Regions from separate parts of the Bacillus sp. JZ109 genome, predicted to be linked through region 1. Evidence: riboswitches for the same ligand, from Rfam matches in the RefSeq annotation. Region 1 holds a riboswitch; the other holds the start of a gene.
What was found. A riboswitch is a leader RNA that binds a small molecule or an ion and turns the genes downstream of it on or off. The one in region 1 is predicted to bind thiamine pyrophosphate.

Region 1 (4,934 bases):
GCTCATCTAAAATAATAAGCTCAGGCTCCATCGCCAAAATACAGGCGAGAGCCACTTTCTGCTTTTGTCCTCCTGAAAGGGTTGAGATCATTTTTTCTTTTAAATGGATAATGCGTAATTTTTCTAATACGGCGTTGATTTTCTCTGTCATTTCTTCTTTTGGAATTTGCAGATTTTCCAGCCCGAACGCTATTTCGTCCTCCACCGTCAGCATGCAGAACTGCTGATCAGGATCCTGAAAAACGACCCCGGCATGCTGAGCAATCGTTTCGGAGGTTTCAGCATCTGTGACCGGCTTTTGAAATAGAAATACATGTCCGGACTGAATGCCGTCGCAAGCCTCCGGATATAGACCGTTTAAACAAAGGGCGAGCGAGCTTTTGCCGCATCCGCTCGGTCCTAATAATAAAACACATTCTCCTTTTTGAAGCTCAAACGAAATGTCTTGAAAAACCGGTTTCTCGTCTTCTTCATAAGAGAAGCTGAGCTGCTCAACCGTCAGAAGCTCATCAAAGGCTTGCATGTTCTGACGCCCGCTTCCGTTTCTTTTTCAGTTCCTTTCCGAGTGCCATTCCGTTTAACACACCTGTATAAGCGAGAGAGTCGCTGACAGCTTTTCCGAGAAGCCCCGCCAAAAGCGCGCCGGAAATGAGGCGGATCACAAGCATAATGAGCAGATAACCTGGTGAATAGGCTGCATAGCCAGAAACAAAGAGATCATAGATAAAGCTGGCTACTGAAGATCCCATACCGGCCAGCATAAGGACAGGGAGAGAGTATGCTTTCCAGCGTGTTGCAAGAAATACAGCCTCAGCCCCGAGTCCTTGAACAATGCCAATGACGATGACCATCGGGCCAGACGGATTTCCCAGCAGGCACTCAACGAGAGCGGCAATGATTTCAGAAACGAGCGCCGCACCCGGTTTTCGAATCATGTACGCGGCGATCACAGAAACGATAAACCAAATGCCGTAAATCGGTTCATAGGCGATTGGCCCAAACATACCTGCAAGCACGTTTCCGAAATGTGTAAATAATAAATAAACAACGGCAAATACGATACTGATAACGGACATGATGACAATTTCTTTAACTTTCCAGCTTTTCATTTTATCCCTGCTTTCTGTTTTTTCTTGATGGACTGTTAGCCGAAAGATTCACAGTCATGGTGATATGGTTTGTTTGCTGCTCGGCCATGCGGAAAACGGATTCCAATGTGCTGAATACGTCATGCGCATCCCCGTCAAGCTCGCTCGCGTAATGGACACCCTGTACGAAAGTGCCTTGGGCTTTTGCAATGTCGACAGCCTTCATAATCAATCCCATATAATCCGGCTCGTTCATTGGATAAAGGGCAAATTGGCACGGCGCTTCCGCCTTCAAGCCTCGGACAGCATCTTCATTGACACGCTTATCGCCTTTGGAAAGATATGTATCCCCCTGTGTGTCACCCGGGCATCCAATGGAAAACGTGCCGTTCATGACGATGTGTTTTTCGCTGTTTGCTGCATGAAGGTAAATGGCTTTTGCAGCATCGAATACATGATCAATCGATCCGCGTAACACCGTGCTGATATGGTCGGTTTTCGTCCAAACCTTGGATGTATCTGTTTTTTTCAGCGCAGACTTGATCACACTGATAAAATCATCCGTCATCGGATATAAAGAGAAGCGAAAACCGGCGATTTTGCTTGTACCGCAAATATGCTCCATTTCTCCGACCTCCTGTTTTTTTGGTAAAATAAAAAACTGCATATCCTAAGGGAATATGCAGTCATAGATCGATTAAGCGCACAAAAAAATACACCATTCGGTCAACCTGCACTTCCCCACGCTGGTATTATCCAGATCGGGTCATAAGGGATCAAAGCGCGTTTCTTTCGCGCTTTATCTCAGCCAAAACAGCACCCCTAGTGCTTTCCGTATACAATTTTTTATTTTGACATCATAATAGATGATAAGAATCATTTTGTAAACAACGAAATCATTTTTTTCATATAGGGACAGGAGAGGATGATCAAATTTGGAAAAAGGAAACATATTAATTGTGGAAGATGAAGAAAAAATCGCCAGGGTTCTTCAGCTTGAATTGGAATATGAAGGATACAGCGTCACCATCAAACACAATGGCACAGAAGGTCTTGATGCGGCAGCGGAAGGCGGGTATTCCTTGGTGCTTCTTGATGTTATGCTTCCGGGGCTTAGCGGACTGGAAGTGCTGCGCCGCTTGAGAAAAACGGATTCGCAGACACCGGTCATATTATTAACGGCGCGAGACAGTATTCCTGATAAGGTAACAGGTCTGGACATCGGTGCAAATGACTATGTCACCAAGCCGTTTGAAATCGAGGAATTGCTTGCGAGAATCAGGGCGGCGCTGCGACAAAATGGAACAAAAACTGAAGATATCGGCACCTTTCTTACATATGACGATTTGCGGGTGAACGAAAAAACCCGTGAAGTGAGACGCGGAGACAAAGAGGTGGAATTAACGCCGCGGGAATTTGATCTGCTCGTCTATATGCTAAAGCATCCGCAGCAAGTGCTGACACGGGAGCAAATTCTAAGCTCAGTATGGGGATTTGATTATATCGGTGATACAAATGTCGTGGACGTCTACATAAGATACATCAGAAAAAAACTGGACTATCCTTACGAAAAACAGCTGATCCATACGATTCGCGGGGTCGGCTATGCCATTAAGGGGTAAACGATGAAGCTGAAGACCAAGATTCATCTATACACTTCGATATCACTGTTGATTTTATTAATTTTGGTTCATACCGCAGTCTATCTCATTTTTTCGTCTGCGCTGACATCAAAGGATGCGGCCCGGCTTGCTGATGAGACGGATAACATTGCCGAAGCGCTGCGTGCCGCTGAAACAGAAGGAGTGGCTTTGCAGGATATGCTGCAGGCCTATCTTCCGGCAAATGGCATGGTGCGTGTAGTGAATGGTGATCAAAAAGCCGTTATGACGATCACAAAAGAAAAAGCCTATAAAGATTTTCCTCTCTCTTTTCATAGCGGCGAAACGGCAGATGTGAGGAAACATGACGGCAAGCTGTTTGCCGAGGCTGCTGTTCCGGTGATTTGGACCGATGGACAAGTCGTGTCTCTTCAGCTGGTTGAAAGATTGGAGAACACAGAAGAGAGTCTGTTTCTGCTGAAAATCATCTTAATCGCTGCAAGTGCTGCTGTCTGCATTGCTTCTTTTTTTGCAGGCAGCTTGCTAGCCCGCCGAATCATCAATCCGATCAGACGATTAATGATCACAATGAAAGACATACAGCGAGACAAAGAATTTAAAACGATTTCTTTAGAAGGACAGTCCAACGATGAATTGTATCAAATGGGGCTGACATTTAATGAAATGGCAATGATGCTGAAGGAGCACTATGATAAACAGCAGCAATTTGTTCAAGATGCTTCACACGAATTGAAAACCCCGCTCACTATTATAGAAAGCTACAGCAGCCTGATGAAGCGGTGGGGTGCAAAAAAGCCGGAGGTGCTTGAGGAGTCGATAGAAGCCATTCACTCAGAAGCGGTGCATATGAAAAAACTGACCAATCAGCTTTTGGCGCTGGCCAAAAGCCATCAAGGACTCGAGGTTGATCTGAAAACAATCGATCTGATTAAAGCGGCGCGCGCGGTTATGCAAACGCTCCAGTCCGTTTATCAGCGTGACATATTGCTTGAAACAGATAAAGAGAGCCTGCTTGTAAAGGCAGATGAAGAACGCATCAAGCAGCTGTTGACCATTTTGCTTGATAATGCAATAAAGTATAGTGAAAAGCCTATTGAGATGTCAGCCGGAACGAGGAATGGACGGCCATTTCTATCAGTGAGGGATGAAGGCATCGGAATACCTGAGGAGCATATCCCGCATTTGTTCGAACGGTTCTACCGGGCAGATGAGGCACGAAACAGAAAAACAGGCGGAACAGGTTTAGGCCTTTCCATTGCCAAGCAAATCGCTGATGAACATGGCATTGAGCTGTCTGTCAAAAGCAAGCCGGGACAAGGAACAGCTGTCACCATGCAATTCAGCGAACAGAATGGGGGAGGCCGATGACTAAAACAATAAAAACAGTATCTTTTGCTGCAGCAGCCATTTTAGTTGTCATCATCTGTACGTTTCTCATCATTCGGCAAACCCATGAGAACGTATTGTCAAAGGAGGCTGTCGTAAAAAAAGTCGAAGCCTCTTATGAAGGCAAGGTCACGAAAGCAACACAATCAAAGGATAAAAAAACATATGATATAACCCTTGAAAATCCAAAGGGAACTTACTTTGTAAAAGCAGACGCAATATCGGCTGACATTCTTTCAATGAATAGAGTAAAAGCAGTGAATCCATCTGCCATGACAGAAAAAGAAGCCGAGCATCTCGCGCTTGAGCGGGTGCCGGGAACGGTCAAAAAACAAACACGGCAAAGTCAAGTTGCCACTTATACCATACAAAAAGAAGACGGGAAAACATACGAAGTGAAGGTAGACATGCAGGCAAAAACAGTCTTGTCTGCCGATCAAATCAGCAGCAAAAATCAACAAAAAACGCCGATTACGAAAAAAGAAGCCAAAACAATTGCAGAGCGAAAAACGGGCGGAACAGCGGATGACGCAGATCTCGAAGAAAGTGAGGGCACTCTCATCTTTGAAGTAGACGTTGATCTTCCTGATAATAAGGAAGCGACAGTGAAAATCAATGCCTACACAGGAAAGGTAGCTAACATTGTGTATGAAGACTGACGGTTTCTCATCAAATTCTCATCTTGCTCTCGTTTTCCTTTCATGTTGAGTGTGTAAACTGTACTCATACAAAACAAAGGAGGACTCACAAATGCTCAAGAAAAAATGGATGGTCGGTCTTTTAGCAGGATGCCTAGCGGCCGGAGGATTCAGCTACAACGCGTTTGCCAAAGAAAACA
Region 2 (4,934 bases), 150 kb from region 1:
CAAAGTGTTGTGAGTCATCACAAGCTTTTATGTGCAAATTATAGAAGAAGAATCATTTTCTAAACAGGATTAAGACCTTATCACTTTATTTTTCATCATCACCCTTGTTAAAATCGCGTTATGTTTTTTAAAAATGAGGTTTTGTTCTCTGAGTGAGAACTAGCATAACCCTGACTTAAAAAGGAGGTTCTGATTATGGCGCATACATCTGTCGCATCTTTAGTTGTTGTACTTATCGTTGCATTTTTGACACCCATCCTTTTGCATCGGTTTAAACTCAGCATCCCGGTTGTTGTTGCTGAAATCATTATGGGGCTGATAATTGGGAAAAGCGGCCTTAATTTAGTTGTGGAGGGTGACACCTGGCTCCAGACACTCTCTATGCTCGGATTTATCTTTTTAATGTTTTTAAGCGGGCTTGAAATTGATTTTTCGTCGTTTGAGAAAGGAAAGAAAAAGCAGTTCCTGCCGAATGGCAAGGAAGCGCCGAATACGTTTGCTGCGGCATCTGTTATTTTCGTCGGTATTTTTATTTTATCATTGCTCTTGTCCTATGGGTTCGTCTTGGCCGGATTTATCCAAAATGCATTTTTGATGACCCTGATTATTTCAACGATTTCATTAGGCGTTGTCGTTCCAACATTAAAAGAAGAACGGATCATGAATTCGAATATCGGGCAGATTATTTTGCTTGTTGCTGTTATTGCTGATTTGGCCACGATGATTCTTCTTGCTGTTTTTTCTTCTTTATACGGAGAGGACAGCGGAAACATGTGGCTCCTGATGATTCTGTTTGCGGCCGGAGTGGTGCTTTACTTTTTCGGCCGGGTCTTCAAACATCGCTCTTTTGTTCAATCCATGTCAAAAGGGACGATCCAGATCGGGACGCGTGCCATTTTTACGTTAATTATTGTACTCGTTGCCCTGTCTGAATCACTTGGGGCGGAAAATATTCTCGGCGCTTTCTTAGCGGGGGTTCTCGTTTCCCTGCTTTCGCCAAACAAAGAACTTGTTCAGCAGCTGGACTCATTTGGTTATGGGTTCTTAATACCGATTTTCTTTGTGATGGTCGGTGTGAAGCTTGATATTTGGACTCTTTTTCAGGATAAAACAATTTTAATCATGATTCCGCTCCTGCTGCTGGCGCTGTTAGTCAGCAAAATCATTCCTGTCATGTACTTAAAGAAGTGGTATGATAACCGAACCATTTTCGCGTCTGGTTTCCTGCTGACATCAACGCTTTCGCTCGTGATTGCCGCTGCAACAATCGGCCAGCAGCTTCACGTGATCAGTGCAAATATGTCAGGAGCGCTAATTTTAGTAGCCGTCATTGCAAGTATTTTTACGCCGATCTGTTTTAAAAAATTATACAAACGGGAAGAGCAGCCGGAGGAGAAAAAGACGATTACGTTCATTGGCGCCAATCAAATGACTTTGCCTGTTACACTTGAATTGCCAGAGGAAGAGTATGACGTGCGTGTTGTACACGTCTACCAAGAGAATGCGGAGGAAAAGCTGTCAGAATCAGTGTTTGCTGTTGAAACAATTTCTGACTATGAACACGAGACGCTTGAATCACTCGGCATTTTTGAAACGGATATCCTCGTTGTGGCGACAGGAAATGAAGATATGAATGCAGACATTGCATTACTTGCAAAAGAAAAAGGCACAGAAAGAGTCATTGCAAGCGTAGGATCACCGGAGCATGAAGCAGCCCTGAAGGAGCAGGGAATCAGCATCTTTTCTATTCTGCTGTCGACAAAAACGCTGCTTCGCGCACTGATTGAAGCGCCTGGCGTCATGAAGCTGCTCACGAACCAAGAGTCTTCGCTGTATCAAATTAATATGGAGAACAGTAAATATGATGGTGTCATTTTACGGGAATTCCCTTTAACAGGTGACGTCATCTTTGTCAGGATCTTCAGAGGTGTGGACAGCATCGTTCCTCATGGGGATACAAGGCTGAAACTTGGAGACCGTTTAATTGTCACCGGATCTCGGGGGTACGTAACGGATCTTAAGAAAACATTGGAAGGATAAATCTTGACCAAATAAGGATTCGTGTTAATATAGAGGTGCAGAACAATTCAATATGTATTCGTTTAACCACTAGGGGTGTCCTTCATAAGGGCTGAGATAAAAGTGTGACTTTTAGACCCTCATAACTTGAACAGGTTCAGACCTGCGTAGGGAAGTGGAGCGGTATTTGTGTTATTTTACTATGCCAATTCCAAACCACTTTTCCTTGCGGGAAAGTGGTTTTTTTATTTTCAGAGGGGGAATGATTTGTGAAGTTTTCAGAAGAATGCCGCAGTGCAGCCGCAGAATGGTGGGAGGGGAGCTTTGTCCATCCGTTCGTTCAAGGAATCGGTGACGGAACGCTTCCGATTGACCGTTTTAAATACTACGTACTTCAGGATTCCTATTATTTAACGCATTTTGCAAAGGTGCAGTCATTTGGCGCCGCTTATGCGAAGGATCTTTATACAACGGGGCGGATGGCAAGCCATGCCCAAGGTACATATGAGGCGGAAATGGCGCTTCATCGGGAGTTTGCCGAGCTGTTGGAAATCAGCGAGGAAGAGCGTAAGGCGTTTAAGCCGTCTCCTACTGCGTATTCTTATACATCCCATATGTACCGTTCGGTTTTGAGCGGGAATTTCGCAGAAATCTTAGCGGCCTTGCTGCCATGCTATTGGCTCTATTACGAGGTTGGTGAGAAATTGCTGCATTGCGATCCTGGGCATCCGATTTATCAAAAGTGGATTGGGACGTACGGCGGTGACTGGTTTAGACAACAGGTTGAGGAGCAAATCAACCGCTTTGATGAGCTGGCGGAAAACAGCACGGAGGAAGTGCGTGCCAAGATGAAAGAGAATTTTGTCATCTCCAGCTACTATGAATATCAATTTTGGGGAATGGCCTATCGAAAAGAAGGCTGGTCTGACAGCGCCATAAAAGAGGTGGAGGAATGTGGAGCTTCACGCCATAACGGATGACAGCAAGCCGGTAGAAGAGCTAGCGAGAACCATCATTTCGATTCAGAATGAAGTTGATTTTATTCATATTCGGGAACGCTCAAAATCGGCGGCAGATATTTTGAAACTGCTCGAGCTTATTTTTGAAGGCGGTATAGATAAACGAAAACTGGTGATGAACGGGCGCGTGGATATTGCGCTTTTCTCTACTATTCACCGCGTGCAGCTGCCAAGCGGCAGCTTTTCACCGAAGCAGGTCAGGGTCAGATTTCCACACCTTCATATCGGGAGGTCGGTGCATTCACTGGAGGAAGCGGTTCAAGCAGAAAAGGAAGACGCGGACTACGTGCTGTTCGGCCATGTGTTTGAAACGGATTGCAAAAAGGGTCTTGAAGGCAGAGGAGTATCTTTGCTGTCAGATATCAAACAGCGGATTTCCATCCCGGTTATAGCCATCGGGGGGATGACGCCGGACAGGTTAAGAGACGTAAAACAAGCAGGGGCAGACGGCATTGCTGTTATGTCAGGAATTTTCTCTTCCGCTGAGCCCTTGGAAGCAGCCAGACGATATTCCCGCAAGCTAAAGGAGATGCGCTATGAAAAGGCATTATGAAGCAGTGGTGATTGGAGGCGGAATTATTGGTTCCGCGATTGCTTATCATTTGGCAAAGGAAAACAAAAGCACCGCATTGTTTGAAAGCGGAACAATGGGCGGCAGAACGACAAGTGCCGCTGCCGGAATGCTGGGCGCCCATGCCGAATGCGAGGAACGTGACGCGTTTTTTGATTTCGCCATGCACAGTCAGCGTCTGTACAAAGGTCTTGGAGAAGAGCTTTATGCATTATCCGGTGTGGATATCAGGCAGCATAACGGCGGTATGTTTAAGCTTGCATTTTCTGAAGAAGATGTGCTGCAGCTGAGACAGATGGACGATTTGGACTCTGTCAGCTGGTATTCAAAAGAAGAGGTGTTAGAAAAAGAGCCGTATGCGTCTGGTGACATCTTTGGTGCATCTTTTATTCAGGATGATGTGCATGTGGAGCCTTATTTTGTTTGCAAGGCATATGTGAAAGCAGCAAAAATGCTTGGGGCGGAGATTTTTGAGCATACGCCCGTCCTGCATGCCGAACGTGACGGTGAAGCCCTGTTCATCAAGACCCCTAGCGGAGACGTATGGGCTAATCATGTTGTCGTTGCCAGCGGAGTGTGGAGCGGGATGTTTTTTAAACAGCTCGGACTGAACAATGCTTTTCTCCCTGTAAAAGGGGAGTGCCTGTCCGTTTGGAATGATGATATCCCGCTGACAAAAACGCTTTACCATGATCACTGCTATATCGTACCGAGAAAAAGCGGCAAACTGGTTGTCGGCGCGACAATGAAGCCGGGAGACTGGAGTGAAACACCGGATCTTGGCGGATTGGAATCGGTTATGAAAAAAGCAAAAACGATGCTGCCGGCTATACAGAATATGAAGGTGGATCGTTTTTGGGCGGGACTCCGGCCGGGAACAAAGGATGGAAAACCGTACATCGGCAGACATCCTGAGGACAGCCGTATTTTATTTGCGGCGGGCCATTTCAGAAATGGGATCCTGCTTGCTCCCGCAACGGGCGCTTTGATCAGTGACCTCATCATGAATAAAGAGGTCAACCAAGACTGGCTGCACGCATTCCGAATTGATCGCAAGGAGGCGATTCAGATATGATCCTACAGCTGAACGGTAAAGACGTGAAGTGGGAAAAAGACACAGGTACAATTCAAGACCTGCTGGCGTCTTATCAGCTTGAAAATAAAATTGTTATCGTGGAAAGAAATAAAGAAATAATCGGGAAAGAACGCTATCACGAGGTTGAGCTTTGTGATCGTGATGTCATTGAAATTGTCCATTTTGTAGGAGGCGGATGAGCATGTTAACAATTGGCGGAAAATCATTTCAATCAAGATTGCTGCTGGGC

Region 2: another riboswitch for thiamine pyrophosphate. It lies ahead of tenA (thiaminase II); the one in region 1 lies ahead of thiU (HMP/thiamine ABC transporter substrate-binding protein ThiU).

What each region holds. Positions count from the first base shown of each region.
Region 1 is NZ_CP096388.1:2,685,631-2,690,564, reverse strand. Features, by position in the region: gene M1D94_RS14125 (ABC transporter ATP-binding protein) at 1-523, opposite strand, end outside; gene M1D94_RS14120 (ECF transporter S component) at 510-1,109, opposite strand; gene thiU (HMP/thiamine ABC transporter substrate-binding protein ThiU) at 1,111-1,713, opposite strand; TPP riboswitch at 1,810-1,922, opposite strand; gene ykoG (two-component system response regulator YkoG) at 2,024-2,710, shown strand; gene ykoH (two-component system sensor histidine kinase YkoH) at 2,714-4,078, shown strand; gene M1D94_RS14100 (PepSY domain-containing protein) at 4,075-4,755, shown strand; gene M1D94_RS14095 (PepSY domain-containing protein) at 4,847-4,934, shown strand, end outside.
Region 2 is NZ_CP096388.1:2,837,004-2,841,937, reverse strand. Features, by position in the region: gene M1D94_RS15000 (monovalent cation:proton antiporter family protein) at 196-2,040, shown strand; TPP riboswitch at 2,102-2,210, shown strand; gene tenA (thiaminase II) at 2,289-2,999, shown strand; gene tenI (thiazole tautomerase TenI) at 2,974-3,591, shown strand; gene thiO (glycine oxidase ThiO) at 3,575-4,684, shown strand; gene thiS (sulfur carrier protein ThiS) at 4,684-4,884, shown strand; gene thiG (thiazole synthase) at 4,881-4,934, shown strand, end outside.